One region of the Enterococcus sp. DJ147D b genome, then DNA from elsewhere that is predicted to be linked to it. Evidence: predicted binding sites of a transcription regulator. Region 1 holds the regulator's gene; each other region holds the start of a gene.

Region 1 (6,367 bases):
ACCAGAAATCAATTCAAGAAACTTTAACTTGCGTTCATTTGCAGAACGGACGGCTATCAATACACCAATCCAAGGTAGTGCAGCTGATATTTTAAAAATCGCGATGATTGATTTGGCGCAACGATTGAAAGATGAAAAACTAGAAGCAACAATGTTATTACAAGTACACGATGAATTAGTTTTTGAAGTTCCAGAACACGAATTAGAAACATTAGATCGATTAGTCAAAGAAGTGATGGAAAATGCTGTTTCGCTTCATGTGCCATTGATTACTGATAGTAGTTGGGGAAAAACATGGTACGAAGCAAAATAAAAAAGAAAAAGGTGAAGAAGAAACATGCCTGAATTACCAGAAGTTGAAACGGTCCGTAAAGGGCTAGAACGTTTGGTCACAGGAAAAAAGATCCAAAAAGTGCAAGTCTTGTGGCCCAAAATTATTGAACAACCAGAAGCACCGATTTTTGAGGCAACATTGATTGGCGAAACCATTGAATCAATTGGACGCCGAGGGAAGTTTCTGATTTTTCATTTAACCAATTATGAGTTGATCTCTCACCTGCGAATGGAAGGAAAATATTCTTTTGTAGAAGAAAATCAACCATTAGATAAACATACTCATGTCATTTTCTTTTTTGATGATGGCAGTCAGCTTCGCTATAATGATGTTCGAAAATTTGGGCGGATGACGCTAGTGTCAAAAGGACAAAGTGATACTTATCGTGGAATCATGAAATTAGGTCCAGAACCACTACCAGATTTATTTACTTTATCAGCATTTGAATCAGGTCTTAAAAAATCACACAAAGCAATCAAACCGTTACTGTTAGATCAGCGTTTAGTAACGGGCTTAGGAAATATTTATGTGGATGAAGCATTATGGGAAGCGAAAATCCACCCAGAACAGCCTGCCAATACATTAAAAAGAAAAGAGATCGAGACACTTCGATTAGCAATTATTGATGTATTGGGGCGAGCAGTGGAAGCTGGTGGAACAACGATTCGTAGCTATCTCAATGCGCTTGGAGAAGCGGGTAGTTTTCAAATGGCCCTTCATGTTTATGGTCAAACAGGCCATCCATGTGTCCGTTGTCAAACACCAATTGTCAAAATAAAAGTTGCACAAAGGGGGACTCATTATTGTCCAAAATGTCAGCAACTAAAATTGCCAAAGTAGGTTTCGTTTTAGGTTTAACTGGAAGTATTGCAACAGGTAAAAGTACAGCAGCTGAAGTTTTTAAAAAACATGGGATTCCAGTAATTGATGGTGACGTAGTGGCAAGAGAAGTTGTCGAACCTGGAACTGATGGTTTGATGGCAATCGTTGAAGTATTTGGCAAAGAAATCTTGAATGAAGATGGTACACTAAATCGTAAAAAATTAGGTACTGTCGTATTTGCAAACGATGAATCGCGGCAAACCTTAAATCGTGTATTGAATCCGTTTATCCGTGGACGTATCAAACAACAAATTGCTGAGAAAAAAAGACAGAATCCCTTAGTTGTTGTTGATGTTCCTTTACTGTTTGAAGGGCACTATGAACGTTACATGGATGCTGTAGCAGTTGTTTATACTACAGAAGCGATTCAGCTTGAACGATTGATGAAACGAAATCAATTAACAGAAACTGAAGCATTAAAACGAATAAAGACGCAGTGGTCAATCGAAGTGAAAAAAGAACGAGCGGATATTTTGTTTGATAATACTCGAACAAAAGAAGAATTAGTCCAACAAGTCGAGTCATGGCTAAAGCAACAATCTTTATAACAGATTAAAAATACAAAAGCAAAGTGCTTCGTTAGCTAAACGGAGTGCTTTGCTTTTTAGTTTAATGCTTTTTTTGCTTACAAGTCATCAAAGACGTGAAATAAGTATTTTTACATCTATGAGAATGATCAATTAGTCGTATATTTTGAGTATCTTGTTCATTTTTGTTATGCTAAAGATAAGAAAAGGGGAGGGATTTGTATGGGAAATATCAAGAATCAAAAAGATAAAGTTGTCGGATCTGCCAAAGAAAAGATTGGTGAGTTACTTGATAAAGAAGAATTAAAAAATGAAGGCCGTGTACAAGCCGAGATTGGGAAAAAGAAAGCAGACCAATATAAAGAACGAATTGCTGAACTAGATGATCAACAAGCAGAAAAAGAAGCACGTCAACAAGATCTGACACAAGAACGAAAAAAAGAAATGACTGATCGAACAAAAAAGCCACTCCCAGACGCTGAACACATCCCTGATGAACAAAAAATTGAAGAACAACGGTTAAAACATTACACTGGTATTGAAGAAAAATTGTAGTTTTTGAAAACATGAGTCATGTTTTCAAAAGGAAACAGTTGAAAATCTTTCACAGTTTCGTTTTGATCGTCAAATGAGTTGTGATAAACTTTTGTCACAACTCATTTTTTTGCGATGAATGGATAAAAACGCTTTATGGCCGATGAAAACTGCATCTTTTTAGTTGAGAAAGTCGCTTAACATAAAAGTTTCATGTTATAATGCAACTAACTATGAAAGAGCAGAATGTTCTTTTTATAAAACTTAAATGATACATGAGGTGAACTAAATGAGATGTCCAAGATGTCAACATAATAATTCCCGTGTTATTGATAGTCGTCAAGCAGATGATGGTCGGGCGATTCGTCGTCGACGTGAGTGTGAAAATTGCTCATTTCGTTTTACAACATTTGAAAGAATCGAAGCTGCACCACTGCTAGTTATCAAGAAAAACGGTGAGCGTGAAGAGTTTAATCGAGATAAGATTTTAAGAGGATTGATTCGTTCAGCCGAAAAACGTCCAGTTGCTATGGAGCAAATGGAGCAAATTGTGAACCATGTAGAAAATCGTGTCCGAAGTTTGGGCGAAAACGAAGTATCAACCAATTTAATTGGGGAATATGTCATGGAAGATCTTGTAAATTTGGATGAAATTGCCTATATTCGTTTTGCAAGTGTGTATCGCCAATTTAAAGATATGTCTGTATTCTTAAAAGAGTTGCAAGATATCGTAGAGAAGGCAAAAGAAAATAACAATTCTAAAGATACCGAAGACGAAAGTACAGAATAAAGGGGGCATTTCCTTGGAAAATGCTTGGAAAGAGCTTCAACCAAAAAATATCTACCAAGGAAGAAAGCGGAGTCCTTTAAAAGAAGAAAATCGAAATGCGTTGCTCTATCTTTACCAACCTTTGATTGGTGGAGAAGCGCTTAGTATTTATCTTACTCTTTTGACAGAAATTTCTTTAGAGACTGGCCAAGGACCAGAAGGACTTCACGCAGATTTATTGAGTAGTCTTGGTTGTGGTATTCCTCAATTTTACGAAGCACGAAAAAAACTTGAGGGAATTGGCTTATTAGATGTTTATTATAAAGAAGACCCTAGCCTAGGTGCATGTTTCCTGTATGAATTACTGGAACCAATGTCGGTGAAACAATTCTTTATGGATTCTGTTTTAAGTTTTTTACTATTAGAAAAGGTTGGTCAACGTCGCTTTGATCAGTTAGTTAAACATTTCGAACCAAAAAAACTTTCAACAGAAGGCTATCAGAAAAAAACTAAAAAATTTTTAGAAGTGTACCAATTTAACGAGGCATCCTTTGCCGCTGACAAACAGCAAATCGAGAAGCTGGAAGAAACATTTACTGAGCAAGCAATAACGAAACGGTTACCTGAAAAAAGCACGATTGACTGGTCTTTTTTGACAAACTGGTTGCAAAAAAAACATATTGACAAACCAGATGAACCAACCATCAAACAACTCGAAATGTACCAACAATTGTATGGATTGGATGATTTAGCTTTAGGTGAGAAAATCGTTGAAGCGTACGACTTCACAGAGCAAAAAATTTCTTTGAAAGAACTTCAAAAAATCTTTTTGGCAAACCCTGTGAGTCAATCATCTACGCTAAAGGTACCTGCAGAAAATCTAGACAGCACCGAAATCAAAAAGGTGGAATCAGCGCCTAATCATGGACAACTGTCTGCAGCCTCTGTGCAGTTAATCAAAGAGGCCCAAAGTGTTCCGCCAATGAAATATTTAGAGTCAATCAAAAAAGAAAAAAATGGGTATGTATCTAAATCAGAAACGTGGTTGATGCAAGAGCTTGTTTCTCGCTCAGGGCTTCCAAGTAGTGTCATCAATGTGCTATTGAATTACGTATTGGTCATCAAAAATCAAGCAAGTTTAGGGACAAACTATGTCAACACAATTGCTAACGAATGGGCACAACAGAAAATCATGACAGCGGAAGATGCTATTGCTCATATTAAAAAGAAAAGCCAAGAAAGCGCAGAGAAAAAGCAAACGAGAAACTACTCAAATACTCGTCGAAATGTGCGCCGAGAAAAATTACCTGATTGGGTAAATCAACCAAAAGATGAGAAGAAAATCAGTCAAGAAAAACAAGCAGAAATTGATCGTCGCTTTAAAGAATATCTTGCTAAAAAGGAGGGTGACAACTAATGGAAGATGTTGGAAGAGAGCTAAAAAAGATCATTAGCAAACGTAATTATCAAGAAAAGTATGCCGAAATGATTCAAGAAGTATTGAATGATTCAGATGTTCAAGCTTTTTTGGCAGAACACCAAGAGCGTTTAACACAAGCAGATATTGAAAAAAGTTATGCAAAACTTTATGAGTTTGTTCAAGAAAAGCGAAAATATCAGAAAAATGATCCAACAATGATTGCACCAGGCTACGAGCCAAAACTGGTGTTGAACTTTCATTATGTGGATGTCACCTACGTACCGACTGAAGCATTAATTGCTCGACAAAAACAAGAAGAAATCCGTAGTCGTGTGAAAGCAATGGATATGCCGAAAGATATACAAACGGCTACATTTGAAGGATTTGAGCAAACAAGTGGCCGTAGTGATGCCTTTTTTGAAGCATTCAATTTTGTGGAGCAATACACAAATGATCCTAAAGGTTACCACAAAGGGCTATATTTAGTTGGAAGCTTTGGAATTGGTAAAACGTATTTATTAGGTGCAATTGCACATGACCTAGCAGTTGCAGGGTATACAACTACGCTTGTTCATTTTCCGACATTTGCAGTTGAAATGAAGCAAGCAATTGGAAAAGACCAAGTTTCGGACAAACTAGATGCGGTGAAGCGCTCGCCCGTCTTAATGATGGATGACATTGGAGCCGATGCAATGAGTAGTTGGATTCGTGATGAAGTATTTGGTGTTATTTTGCAATATCGAATGCAAGAACAATTACCGACATTTTTCTCATCAAATTTTACAATGGATGAGTTAGAAAAACATTTGTCTGTTACACAACGTGGTGATGAAGAACCATTAAAAGCTAAACGTATTATGGAACGAATTCGTTATTTAACAAAAGAAATCGAGATGACTGGAAAGAACCGTAGAAACAGCTAAAAGTGAATAAAAGAACGGGAGATGTGGTTTATGAAGCGAATAGTATCTTGCTTGACCTTAGCGACAACATTTTTATTATTGACTGCTTGTGGCAATCAGTCTACGAATGATGGACAAACAACTGAAACGACTTCTAATTCATCGACACATGATCAAAGTGTTTTTACTGGGACGGTCGAAGAAGTAACTGAAAGCGACGAAGAGGATCAAATCATTCGCGTAAAATTAGTTGACGTCAAGGCAAAGATTGATCCTGAGAATATTGGAACATCATTTGAGCATGACGGTGTCATTCTGAATGCACCAGCAGAGAAAATCAAACCCAGCGTGGATGCTTTGTCAGAAGGTACAGAGATCGAGTTGACCTTGGCTAAGACACCTGTAATGACAATGTCGTTGCCACCACAAATTCCAGGGAATTCAATTATTCAAGTTTTGGCTATCCAATAACTGAATGAGCTAAGCAACCGATTTTTTAATTTCGCAGGAGTGGCGAAGTTGGGAAATCGGTTTTTATGTTAGCGTAGTAAGATAACTTGAATTCTTCACTTGTACTTTGTCAGCTACAATAGGGTGAAGGAACGAAATAGTGCACTTACTTATGAACGATATCATAGTACGATGTTCAAGTGAAAAGAATAAAAATTTTGAAAGAGGGATATCGAGAAAAAGGATTTTCTGTCCTATCCCTCTCCTTATTTTATGGAGGAAATGCTATAATGATTGGAAAAGGAGTGAGGTTATGAACCATTTAGATTTATCGCGACGCTTAGCTGCTGTTGGAGAATTTGTTCCTGCAAAAGCGCGTTTAGCAGATATTGGCTCAGATCACGCCTATTTGCCGGTTGCATTGATGCTAAAAGGAAAAATTGAGTTTGCAGTTGCTGGTGAAGTGGTGAAAGGTCCATTTGAGTCCGCGCAAAAACAAGTTAGAAAAGATGGCTTAGAAGGGCGTATTATTGTTCGTTTGGCGAATGG
Region 2 (6,367 bases), 940 kb from region 1:
CTTAGGTGCAAATCATAAAAAATATTTAATGCTTTAACAGTTGCCACTGTCACTGCGCCGCTTGAACCAAGACCATATTTTCGACCATTTGAACTATCCAACTCGCTGGTTACTTTCAAGTCATAAAAAGAAAGTAAACTGTTTTTTTCTTGGGCATATTTTTCAGTTAACCGAATTGCTGCCAAAATATAATGAAATGGATTTTCTCGAATATCTAAAACTAGCTCCCCATTTCTTCTAGTCCAGCGAATCGGCATCTCACTATATTGAGCAGACTGGATACTTCCCACTTTTCTCGCCGCTTCGACTGTTACTGTGACAAATTGGTCAACAGCCACGATGATGGCAGGATGCCCAGTTTCTACAACTGCATACTCACCAGCAATGTAAAGTTTTCCCGGTGCAGATACTTCAATCATAAAAATCTCCCTTTACTTGATAATCGTCATTCCAGAACCTGCTTGGGCTGAAACGACTTGTTTTTTGCTAAATAAATGACTACAAGCTGTTTTGACTGCAGCGACATGTTTTTTTTTAACTAAAATTTTTACATTTGGACCAGCATCCATTGTAAAGTAACATGGAATGCCTTGTTTTCTCAAATTACGGACCGCTTGCATGGCTTTTAAACTATCAGGAGACCAATAAGTAAATGGTGGGTTCGCTGCTAGTGTAGTTCCATGCATCTTTAATGCGTTTCGTTCCATTGTTTCACCTAAAGATTGGAAATTTTTGTCGGCAATTGCTTGTTTTAACTGAGCTAAATCTGCATCTAGTGAGTCAAGCCAACCTTGATAAAAGCTTGAAGTTTCAACTGTGCGACGCATGCCATCCCGACTAGAAACGTCTTTTTGCTGATCGTTTAGTAGTAAAAAGACCATAGCTAGATCATCTTCAAAACCATCAGAAGGAATTTGCTTTGCATAGGAGGTAAGATCGTCAACTCCTTTTTCCCACTCAACAAATCCGCCGTAAATACTCCGACAAGCTGAACCAGAGCCTCGACGAGCTAATCGAGATAATCCTGTCTTATCTAAACCTAATTGAAGTGCTTCATTACAAGCACCAGCTAACGCAGCTAAGCCACTCGCCGAGGAAGCAAGTCCTGCAGCTGTAGGAACAAAATTCTGACTGATAACTTTCGCGTTGAGCGTTGTTTGGCCTTTTTCTCGTACGAGATCGAGAAAAGTACTTATTTTTTTCGTTGCTTTGTCATTTTGTTGCTCACCATCCAAATAAAATTCATCCTTTGTGAAAGTATCAGAGAAAATAACTTCTGTTTCAGTATAAAAAGCATCTAGTGTAAGGGATAAACTATTATTCATTGGTAAAATGAGCTCTTCATCTTTTTTTCCCCAATATTTGATGAGCGCAATATTCGTGTAAGCACGAGCTTTTCCTTTAAACATGGGTATGTACTCCTAATCCTTGAATCCAAGTAGCTACAGCACCAGCATCTTCCAAAGCGGTACAAATTGCTTGGGCTTCTGTTTTTGTTTTAGCAAGAGCGAGCATGCAACCACCACGTCCGCCCCCAGTTAATTTTGCTCCCAGAGCACCAGCAGTTAACGCTGTTTCAATCAACAAATCTAGAAAGTGATTACTGATTGTTAATTCTCTCAAAGTCACTTGTGCAAGATTCATGACTTGTGCTAAATTTTCGGGATCATTCTCGATAATTGCTTGTTTTGCTTTTTGTGTGAGTTGTCCTAATTGTTGAATTTTTTGTCCAGTTTTGTGTGAGTTTTTTTCAAATAAATGAGCGACATCTTTAACAGCTTCACGTGTCTGTCCTTTGATTCCAGTATCAGCAACAATCAAAAAAGCATCCAAATTGATTGTGAAATACTCGAAAGGTTGCCCTTTAACAAAATAGATTGGATTATGACTACTGGTAGCAGCAGCATCGATGCCACTTGGGTTGCCATGAGCAATCTTTTCAGAAATCTGAACATAGCTTAACAACGTTTCATGTGTGAATGAAAGTGAAAGATAATCATAAAAAGCGCGTGTGATTGCTACTGCCACGGCAGCACTAGATCCCATTCCGCGTTCAGAAGGTATCGTACTTTCAATAGTGAGACTGATTGACTCCTTGATACCGTGATCTTGTTTTAACTGTGTGACTAGAGCTTTGATATTTTTGAGTGATTGTGGTGCATGAATCAATTTTCCTACATAATAAGCTGAAAACAATTGATCTTGATTGACGTCTTCAACTAACGTTTCAAATTGTGCAGTGACTTTCGTTGCATAGAAGGGAAAGGCAATTGCCGGTTCACCATATACAACGGCATGCTCACCCATCAAGATAATTTTTCCACTTGATTCCCCTTGGCCATAGTTTGCCATAACTTAACTCCTTTTCCTCACATAACAGTAACTTTTAGACAAAAAATAAAGCGCCCTAAATAGTTGCGCTACTCAACGAGAATTTGGTTTAATACTATAGAAAAAAAACAAACCAAAAATCATTTCCTCCTTATTTTACTAAATCCGCTCAATAAGTAAAACCAAGAATACGTTTTCTAACCAAAAATCACTGTTTTCTTAAGAATTTTTTTTAGTTTTTCGTCAAATAATTTCAAATGAATTCTATTTGACACTACTAGATATTGGGGGTATATTTAAAAAGATTGAAAAACATATACAATATTTAGTGATGAAGTGAGTTGGAGGTAAATGAGCGTGATCGTTTTAGCTGGTACAATTGGCGCAGGAAAGTCAAGTTTAACAGAAATGATAGCTGAAGAATTTAATAGTCAGGCTTTTTATGAATCAATCGATGATAATGAAGTATTACCTTTGTTTTATGCTAACCCTGAGCAATATGCTTTTTTATTACAAATTTATTTTTTAAATAAACGTTTTGCAAGTATTAAACAAGCAATGAAGGATGATAACAATGTTTTGGATCGTTCAATTTATGAAGACTCTTTATTGTTCCATTTGAATGCAGATTTAGGAAGAGCGACAGAGACAGAAGTGCGTGTCTATGATGAATTACTAGAAAATATGATGGAAGAATTACCATATGCAGCGCATAAAAAAAATCCTGATCTACTGATTCATATTCGCGTTTCTTTTGATACCATGTTGGAGCGAATCGAAAAGCGTGGCCGTTCGTATGAACAATTATCCTTTGATCCATCTTTATATGACTATTATCAAGAATTAAATCGTCGATATGATCAATGGTACGAAGACTATGATGAAAGTCCTAAGATTCAAATCGATGGAGATCGTTATAATTTTGTCGAAGATCCACAGGCAAAAGAAGAAGTCATCCGACTTGTGAAAGAAAAATTAGCGGAAATTCGTCAAGAACAACTTGTATATTAAACAAAAACTATTCAAGCAATGGCTTTTACCTTGTTTGAATAGTTTTTTTATTTATACTAGTAAGAGAAACCGTTATGAGGAGGTAAATAATGAGTAATAAACGCTTTTTTAATTATGACCAGAATTTTTGGTTAAACATTCAAAGAGACAATGTTATTGGTGTTAAAAACCTAAAAGAAGAGTACAAGTTAAGTGATGAGATGTTGACTTACTCTCTTGATAAAAATGAACGCGCACGTGTGGAGTATGATGTGCTCGATGAGGCGATGCTTCTTGTTTACAATGTTCCTCATCAAAGAAAAAGTGAAAATCATTACGAGACAACACCAATGGCTTTTATTTTGAAAGAAAATGGGATTTTTACATTTACTACAGAAAATACTGGTTACGTAGTACGTCTTATGGAGTCGTTGCTACAACGTACGCCGAATATGAGCGTATACAGCCTATTGTTTCAAACCTTATTTTTAATATCAGATTCCTTTTTCCCATTAGTTGAAGAAGTAAATAGTGAGCGGCAAAGATTAAATCAAAAGTTACGAGAAAAAACCAGTAATCAAAACTTGTTACAATTATCTGATTTAGAAATCGGATTAGTTTATTTAGTGACAGGAACAAAACAAAATGCCGTGTTGATTGAGCAAATAAAAGCATTGGCTATCTATCGTAAAATGTCTGAAGGCGAAAAAGAACAACTGGATGACGCATTGATCGAGGCGAAGCAAGCAGTCGAGATGACGAACTTGGCATCTCAAATTTTAGATCAGTTATCTGGAACTTATAATAACTTGCTGAATAACAACTTAAATGACACGATGAAATTTTTAACTGTCTGGTCATTATTATTGACTGTTCCGACAATCGTCACTGGCTTTTTTGGAATGAACTTACAGTTACCCTTTACTCATTCCGTGTTTGGCTGGGGAATTGCTTTGGTTATTAGTTTAGTTTTGTCGGTTTGGATGCTAGTCGCTTTGTGGCGGCGCATCAAATAGTTATTCTTCAATAATCAGTCCCAAGTTAGCGGCGATGACTAAAGCTTGTTCTTGGTCAACCAACAAACCCGCGAGATTTTCTAGAGAAAGTGCAATTTTAGTAAAATCATTTGTTCTAAAATCTAACTCTTTTAGAGGGGTCCGGAACCAATTAGAACCTGTGAGTTGGTTGCTACTTAAAGCTAAGTTTTTCCAACGAACCTCATAAAATTCGGTGTCTTCCAATTGACAATCAGAAAAGCGGACTGTTTTTAAATTCGTGTTACTGAAAGAAGCCATTGATGCTAAACACTCATTGAACGAGCAATCACGGAGGTAGCTTTCCGCAAAATTTGTTCCGGTTAACTTACATTGCTGAAAAGTCACCTGATGAAAACTTGCGCCAATCCATTCCAAATTGGAAAAATCACAGTGGTCGAAAATGACATTGCTACATTCAAAATTTTCCAAAATAGTCTTTTGCATGGTTAGTTTTTGAATGTGACTATCTCTTATAATCAAATTCTTTGCTGACAAATAACTTTGGTCGCTATCTTTGACTAAAAGATTTGAAAAAAGTTCTTCATCTTCTAAATAAAAATTGCCTTCTTCTAGGTGAGATAAGATAGGTGAAATAGGATCATTCTTTTTCATAAATTGCCTCCAAATTATTTTCTTATCTTAAAGATAAATAAAATTAAGAAAAAATGCTAGATTATCTTATTAAAATAGATCCTTTATTTTAATAAAGAGTTGACATGTTCAAGGGAATTTGATAAACTAGTGGAGTTGAGAAATAAAAGCAGAAGCACGCGCTTCTCGCCTTAGTTGACGTAGTCACTGGGCTAGATAGTTTTCGCCGGTTATTTAGGTGGATTATGCGCGGGTTCTGATAAAAAGAACTCGTTTTTTTATTACCGAAAATTCGGTAAGCTTTTCTTTCTCTCATAATATTTGGAGGTGAATGACCATAGCAAAGGATATGATGGTTAACGACGGCATTCGTGCACGAGAATTACGATTGATCGGTTCAGAAGGCGAGCAGTTAGGTGTTAAAACAAAAGCAGAAGCATTACAAATTGCTGAACAAGCAAACTTGGATCTTGTGTTAGTTGCCCCAGGTGCGAAACCACCAGTTGCGCGAATCATGGACTACGGTAAATTCCGTTTTGAACAACAGAAGAAAGACCGTGAAGCGCGTAAAAAACAAAAAGTGATCAATGTTAAAGAGGTACGTTTAAGTCCGACAATTGACGTAAATGACTTCAATACAAAACTTCGTAATGCACGTAAGTTCTTAGAAAAAGGCGATAAAGTGAAAGCTTCTATCCGTTTTAAAGGCCGTGCCATTACCCATAAAGAGATTGGTCAAAAAGTCTTAAATCGCTTAGCTGAAGAAACTGCTGATATTGCAACAGTGGAACAAAAAGCGAAAATGGACGGACGCAGCATGTTCTTGACGCTGGCACCGAAAAACGACAGTAAGTAATTTGAATGACTAACTGATTGTTGAACAGTCAATGGTCGGATAACGAAAGATTTTGAGGAGGAAATATAGTCATGCCAAAACAAAAAACACACCGCGGATCAGCAAAACGATTCAAACGTACTGGTAAAGGCGGATTGAAACGTTACCGCGCGTTTACAAGTCACCGTTTCCACGGCAAAACAAAAAAACAACGCCGTCAATTGCGTAAAGCACGTATGGTTGCTAGTGGCGATTTCAAACGTATCCGTCAACAACTAGCAAAAATGAAATAAGCAACGCAAATTTAGAAAAATTTCAATGAGAAGATTTATTTTTAGGAGGAATTAAACATGGCACGTGTTAAAGGTGGAACAGTAACTCGTAAACGTCGTAAAAGAATGCTAAAACTAGCAAAAGGTTACTACGGTTCAAAACACACTTTATTTAAAACAGCAAAAGAACAAGTAATGAATTCATACAACTACGCATATCGCGATCGTCGTCAAAAGAAACGCGACTTCCGTAAATTATGGATTGCTCGTATCAACGCAGCAGCTCGTATGAATGGCTTGAGCTACTCAAA
Region 3 (6,367 bases), 670 kb from region 1:
CTTTGAAATTTATGAACGATTGACGAAACCACAACGCCAATTAGTTGATCAATATCGGCGCTATTTAATCAATTCACGCTTTATGGAAGAAAATTATTTAGCTGCTACAGACTGGGTATTTGCTGATTTTAAAATCAATCCTTTTTTTCGGACTTCCCGAAGACAAGAAAAGTTATATTGTGATTGTGGGCGAGAATTAAAAGTTCAATACATCGTTAAATCGCCAAAAACAGGAAAAATTCTAAAACTAGGAATCAATCACTTTGCCGAACATTTGCACGTTTCACCAACAATCGCGAGTTCAATCCATCAAGGGATGACAAAAGTTGATTTAGCATTGGATGAGCTACTATGGCTAAAACAACAAAATATCGAATTTCCAGAAGAGTTGTGGCAAGAATATCTCTTTTCTTTGTACCACAATCGACGAATAAAACGTCCGTATTTGCCAGACGTTCATCTGGCTAAACGAGTAGCAGATTTTCGACAAGCACAGATGCCTATTTATTTAGCAGACTATCAGGCACTAGCGCATGAAATCAAAAAAATGGGGGAACAGATTGCCAATCAACCAAAGAAAAGTCGAGCAAAGAAGGAATTATTTGAGGATTTTACAGAAGAACTAACGAGGGACGTTGAAGAATTTCTGACAAATTACCGTTCATTTTTGCGAAAAGATTGGCAAGTTGTCTTGCGAGATACAAAGGCGAAATTACCAGTCAGTTACTTTGACTCGTTGATTGCGGAACTGCGTTTGTTTAATCGAGAACAACCAACACATCAGTTAGCTGAAGCGAGGGAGTGTGCACAACAACAGCGTTTTATCCAACCGGCTATCTACACCTTGATTTGGGAAAAGTATGCTTGTTATGGATTTACAGAAGGTTTTTTTGATAGTTTGCCAAGAGTGATCCGTAATGGGTTTTTAAAAGCCCTACGTCGAGAATCCTCGCCGACCGCTAAAGTCAAATCAACCAGTAAACAGGTAGGCACACAAGAATGGAAAGACCTTGCTCACTCGCTCCACAACCAAAAAATCGCTGAAGTGCTTGTTGATTTTGAACAACGAGAGTATGTTTTTTCAAAAGAACAAAAAAAAGCGTTAGATTATTATCAAAAACTAGAACATTCTCTTTACTTAGAAAAGCCAGAAGTTAAATCACTATTGAAAGAATTGTTATAAAAAAACTACTGTGACGAAAAAGTCGCAGTAGTTTTTTTTTGTTTCAAGATGTTTTCAGAGTTGAACGTTTTGCGCCACAACCTTTATCCACGGTGTTCCCAAAACAACTCCTCAATATAGCTTGCATTCACATCAAAATATGAAAAGCTATTTTGAGTGTCTGTTCGCTATCTAGTCGGAGCTGAACGTTTTGCGCCACAACCTTTATCCACGGTGTTCCCAAAACAACTCCTCAATATAGCTTGCATTCACATCAAAATATGAAGAGCTATTTTGAGTGCCTGTTCGCTATCTAGTCGGAGCTGAACGTTTTACGCCACAACCTTATGCATGTTGATGCGTCTGATAATATTCTTCTTCCATTTTTTGCATTCTTTCACGTTCTTTTTGGTTGTACCAAGGAGAAACTGTAAAGGCCAAAACATCGTTTAATAAGTAAACAGAGCTGTTAACAAACATTGCTAGACTTGCAGAACCATGTGTAAACGATACATACCAAAGAACCATTTGAGCTAGACCAGAAGCTAACCACCAATAGTATTGATTGTTGTATCGCAAGAAGCTAATGATACCAGCTGAAAGACTGATTGAAAAAGCAATTGCATCAATCCAAGGACGAGGATCGTCAGTATAACGACCAATCAAGAAGCCTGAAACAAAATAAACAAGAATTGTGCCGATAATTGCGATGAACCAACTTTTACCAGTAAATTTACGAATTTTTGAAGCCATATTGTGGTTCCATTCTTTACTTAATAAAACCGGAATGTCCAAAGTCACCATATAAGCAATCTGTTCACCAATACTTAAATAATTTTTAGCTGAAAAGCCAACAATGATGAAACAAATGGCAGATAAAATGCCTAAGACACCATTCACAGATTTCGCAGCGTTGATCGATAGGATACATAAAACACCTAAATTAGTTCCGATAAAGGCAATAATCGATAGCCAAGTAATAGGGCTATTCACGAGTGTCATTATTTGACATCCCAGACTAAAAAAGAAAAGATAATAATTTTGTTGAGGCCAGCCTTTTAGCTGATGAGCTAGAAAATGAAAATATGATTTCATGTATAAGAACTCCTTTAGACACAAAATGTAGTGTCTCTAGATTTTTTTACCACAATCTATTGTATGCTTTTAAATGATAAAATCTAGTCTTACAATTAAAAAAAATCTGTGTTATGATATTTTTATTTTAAATTTCTGAAAAAAAGAAAACATTTCAAAGCATAGCTTAAACAAAAAAGCCAAGAGTCAATTAACTGACTCTTGGCTTTTCTTTTTATTGAAGTGAGAATGTCATCTGAACTGGATTATGGTCTGAGTAAGCAAACTGCGTATCAATTACTTGGATATTTTTGACTGAAAGATTGTCAGAAACCAAAAATCCATCAATTAACGTGACGAAAGTTTTGTTTGGCTGATAAGCTTCGTTTAAATTGCGTACAGAAGGAACTGCTTTTTCAGCTAAATTTTTGCGAACGATGTGCATGCCCTTCGGTAAAAGTTCTTCAGGGAATGCGTGTGTCCAACTTAGTTCTTCTTTTGCTTTGCCAAAAATTTTTTCGCTGTCAGGTAGTAGCGTATGATTATAGTCGCCTCCTACAATAACATAATTTTTTTCTGCTTGATCTTTTTTCAATTGTGCAGCTAGTTTTTTGATTTGTGCTTTTTGGATAGCAGGATCTTTTGTATAAGCCGAAAGATGTAAGTTATAAAGGGAAAGAAATCTGCCGTTTGCAACAGGAACCTTACTTACTGTAAATGCACGGTCTAAGTCAAAAAATTTATTGAATCCAGTCTCGATGGGTAAAGAATACCGTCTACTTTCAGCAATCATTCCTTTACTAAAAGTAACCAGACCGGATTGTGATTTACCAATCGGTTGCGTGATTGGATAAAAAAGATAAGCTGAGTTATAATTTTGACCATAAACAGATGAATAGTCGCTAAAATTTTGTGAAAGTGCGGTAACTTCATCCACGTTATAAGAACGAGTTGCCTTTTTGTCAACTTCTTGAAGGAAGGCAAAGTCTGGTTGTTGTTCTTGAATAACATCCTGAATTTTCTGTAAGTTATGTTGAACATTTTGTTTAGTAAATGCGCGTGACTCAGTGCCTCCATCCATGAAAAAACTATAATTAGGCGGATAGGCGGCATAACCAATATTATAGGTCATGATTCGATAATCTTGAGTTGTCTGGATATCTTTAGCTGCCCTACTTGACTGGATAGGGAGTACCTGATCATCGGCTTCTCGGTGATAACTTAGATACACATAGCCAACATAGACTGTTATAATAAGTGAAAGAATTGCGAGTATTGATAAAAGTATTTTTAGTGATTTTTTCATTTTTTCCTCCTTGAAACATCTTTATCTTAGCAGTAATTCAACTAAGAAGCGAGGAGTTTGTGATTATAATAAATAGATGAAATTATCATGATTCTAAAAGTTTTACTAACAAGTTTTTGTTTTAGTTAAGAAAGGAAAAAAAATAATGAACTTATCAACTATCCACCATGTAGCAATCATTGTTTCTGATTATCAAAAATCACGAGAATTTTACGTCGAAAAATTAGGCTTTGAAGTAATTCGTGAAAATTATCGTGCAGATAGAGATGATTACAAACTAGACTTAAGATTAGGAGAGACTGAATTGGAGATCTTTGGAATTGCTTCTGCACCAGCAAGACCCAATTATCCAGAAGCATGTGGGTTACGCCATCTGGCTTTTAAAGTCGATCGGATTGAACAAGTTATAGCTGAACTTCAGGAAATGGGGATTGAAACAGAGCCGCTTAGAACAGATACCTTTACAGGGGAAAAAATGACGTTTTTCTTTGATCCAGATGGCTTGCCACTTGAATTACATGAATAGATAACAAAACTGTCACTTCTTTTTCACTTGCTTCGATTTTTCCAAAAATAGAGTCTTGGTATACTGAAAAAAAATTGGGAAAAGGGAGTAAGCAAATGAAAAAAATCGTTCTTACTTTGGCTGCTTTAGTGTTCGTTGGTGTTGCGGGTGGAATGGGTTTGTTAAATGCGACTTTTCAACCAGATGATCTGAGTGAGCAAGATTATCAAATTTCTCTAGAACAAGCCATTTCAATTTTTGAAGAGGAAGCACACAGTCAGAAAGTAACAAGTATCGGCTTTTTTTTACCTGATGAAGTTAAGAGAACTGCTAGTTCAGCTTATAGTTATTTATTTGTAGACAAAGATCATGAAGTTGTTGTCAATCCAACGACAGGAAAAGCAACGATGAGAGCTGTTAGCCAACAAAAAAAACAAAATCAGAAACAATTAGATATAAAAAAACTGCGCAACGTCAAAAAACCACAAGTGGCTATGAAAGAGGCAATCGCTGTTTCTGGGAATAAACGAGCGAAAGTTCATGCTTGGGAAATTCTCGAAAAAGAAGGAAAGTTTTACTACAATATCCATCTTTTAGCTGAGAAAAAAATCCGACAATTTTTAATATCAACATAGTCCGAAAAGAGAAGGTTATCACTTCTCTTTTTTTGCATATAAGAGTAATCTAAAAGTGTGAAAACTGAAAGGAAGTTGAGATTATGGAAAAGATGATGTGCCCACATTGTGGTAAAAGATTTGCGTATCATGAAGTTGGAAATGTTGTAGAACACGTGGATAAAGAGGTGCCAATTGTCTGTCCTTATTGTCGCGAAGAAGCAGCGAAACGAGTCTCTCACGGTTACTTTGTTACCCAAAAAATTGAAAATTATTTAAAATAACGAATTTTGCACTTTCTTTTTCCAAATGCTACAATGGCAAGAAAAGGAGAGAGAATAACTATGATTCGTTTTGCAAAAAAAGAAGACGGACCTGAAATTGCGCCGTTGATTTTGGTCATTTTGAAAGATATGGAGTTACCTTTTGTTCAAACCTTTGGTGAGCAAAAAACAATTGAAGTTTTAATTGATGCAATAGCTGATCCTAACTATCGTTATAGCTATACTCGTGGGATCGTTGAAGAAATAGATGGCAAAGTGGCAGGTATTGCTTTTGGTTACACAGATGAGGAAGAACCTGTGATTGATTTGCCTTTGGCTGATATTTTAGAAAAACATGGACTCCCACGTGATCAATATTTATTTATAGATAAAGAAACGCTTCCTAATGAATGGTATCTGGATACGATTTCTGTTTCTGAGAAATTTCGAGGAAAAGGAATTGGTTCTAAATTATTAGAGGCGTTGCCAATGTTAGCAGAAAAAGCGAACCGAGCAACCATCGGTTTGAGTGTAGATCAACAAAATCCACAAGCAAAAAAATTATATGAACGTCATGGTTTTAAGGTTGTTGAAGAAATGAAAATCAGTGGACATCAATATGAACACATGCAAAAAACAATATAAAAGTAGTTTGTAGATTGATTAGGTTTGAATAATAGAAAAAACTCCTGAGACACTCAGTATGTCTCAGGAGTTTTTTATTGAATGGATCTATTTGTAAATCGCACTAGTGTCTGTTGTGAAGAGTGTTTCGTTATCTGTTCCGATTATTGGATCAGTGATAACGTCCCACATAGCAGAATCGTATTTTAATTGTGCTTGGAACTCATATCCCATAGGTGCATCTGGGATTGGAAGCGTTGGGTATTGTGCTAAAAATCCACCGTAATCAATAGTGATATCTGCTGTTACATCTCCTTGACCAATCCAGAGTGAAGTTGGGACTGTAATCAAAATACGGTCTGAATAAGATTGAACGTTTTCTGGAGAAATTGGCTCAGTGTTATGTCCTAGAATTGTTTTTGCCGATACATTGCCTGTAATGTGTTTTGCAAAATCAGGTACAGAAGCCACGAACTTAAATTGTTCAGGTAGTTTAATCATTAATACACCAATATCGCCATCAACAAAACCGTAGTTTTGAGCACTGTAGTGTAAATCCATTTTTCCTGTGAAATCTAGTCCTTCAATATAAGGAACCATTTGACCTTCTAAGTTTCCATTTGCAGCAACAATCAAAGTGTAAGGATCAATTCCAACGTCACCTTCTTTAACTGTTGATGTTTGAATAACGTTATTTTCTTGAACATCTGCGTGCACAAGTGGTGTTCCAAGTGTGCCAACTGCTAAAAGTAACCCTAATGAACTTGCTAAAACTGTTTTTTTCATTTCTCTACCTCACTTATTTTTTTGTTATATAAA

Evidence for each region. Region 1 encodes NrdR, which represses ribonucleotide reductase genes. Its sites were predicted from a motif close to ACACNATATATNGTGT; they were not measured.
Region 2: a site for NrdR is predicted at 2,648-2,663, ahead of AC4BD1_RS01040 (deoxynucleoside kinase). Genes of this name have one in related genera too.
Region 3: a site for NrdR is predicted at 2,276-2,291, ahead of pnuC (nicotinamide riboside transporter PnuC). Genes of this name have one in related genera too.

The regions. Positions count from the first base shown of each region.
Region 1 covers NZ_CM177104.1:1,143,206-1,149,572, forward strand. The annotation lists gene polA (DNA polymerase I) at 1-313, shown strand, start outside; gene mutM (DNA-formamidopyrimidine glycosylase) at 338-1,174, shown strand; gene coaE (dephospho-CoA kinase) at 1,147-1,764, shown strand; gene AC4BD1_RS05500 (CsbD family protein) at 1,966-2,298, shown strand; gene nrdR (transcriptional regulator NrdR) at 2,567-3,067, shown strand; gene AC4BD1_RS05510 (replication initiation and membrane attachment family protein) at 3,081-4,463, shown strand; gene dnaI (primosomal protein DnaI) at 4,463-5,389, shown strand; gene AC4BD1_RS05520 (hypothetical protein) at 5,420-5,839, shown strand; gene AC4BD1_RS05525 (tRNA (adenine(22)-N(1))-methyltransferase) at 6,132-6,367, shown strand, end outside.
Region 2 covers NZ_CM177104.1:202,891-209,257, forward strand. The annotation lists gene AC4BD1_RS01025 (phosphomevalonate kinase) at 1-419, opposite strand, end outside; gene mvaD (diphosphomevalonate decarboxylase) at 432-1,409, opposite strand; gene mvk (mevalonate kinase) at 1,402-2,352, opposite strand; gene AC4BD1_RS01040 (deoxynucleoside kinase) at 2,683-3,342, shown strand; gene AC4BD1_RS01045 (magnesium transporter CorA family protein) at 3,432-4,337, shown strand; gene AC4BD1_RS01050 (pentapeptide repeat-containing protein) at 4,338-4,970, opposite strand; ribosomal protein L20 leader region at 5,111-5,237, shown strand; gene infC (translation initiation factor IF-3) at 5,281-5,805, shown strand; gene rpmI (50S ribosomal protein L35) at 5,877-6,077, shown strand; gene rplT (50S ribosomal protein L20) at 6,135-6,367, shown strand, end outside.
Region 3 covers NZ_CM177104.1:474,815-481,181, forward strand. The annotation lists gene AC4BD1_RS02310 (hypothetical protein) at 1-1,183, shown strand, start outside; gene pnuC (nicotinamide riboside transporter PnuC) at 1,508-2,257, opposite strand; gene AC4BD1_RS02320 (endonuclease/exonuclease/phosphatase family protein) at 2,472-3,542, opposite strand; gene gloA2 (SMU1112c/YaeR family gloxylase I-like metalloprotein) at 3,688-4,068, shown strand; gene AC4BD1_RS02330 (PepSY domain-containing protein) at 4,164-4,682, shown strand; gene AC4BD1_RS02335 (hypothetical protein) at 4,766-4,945, shown strand; gene AC4BD1_RS02340 (GNAT family N-acetyltransferase) at 5,006-5,569, shown strand; gene AC4BD1_RS02345 (hypothetical protein) at 5,657-6,334, opposite strand.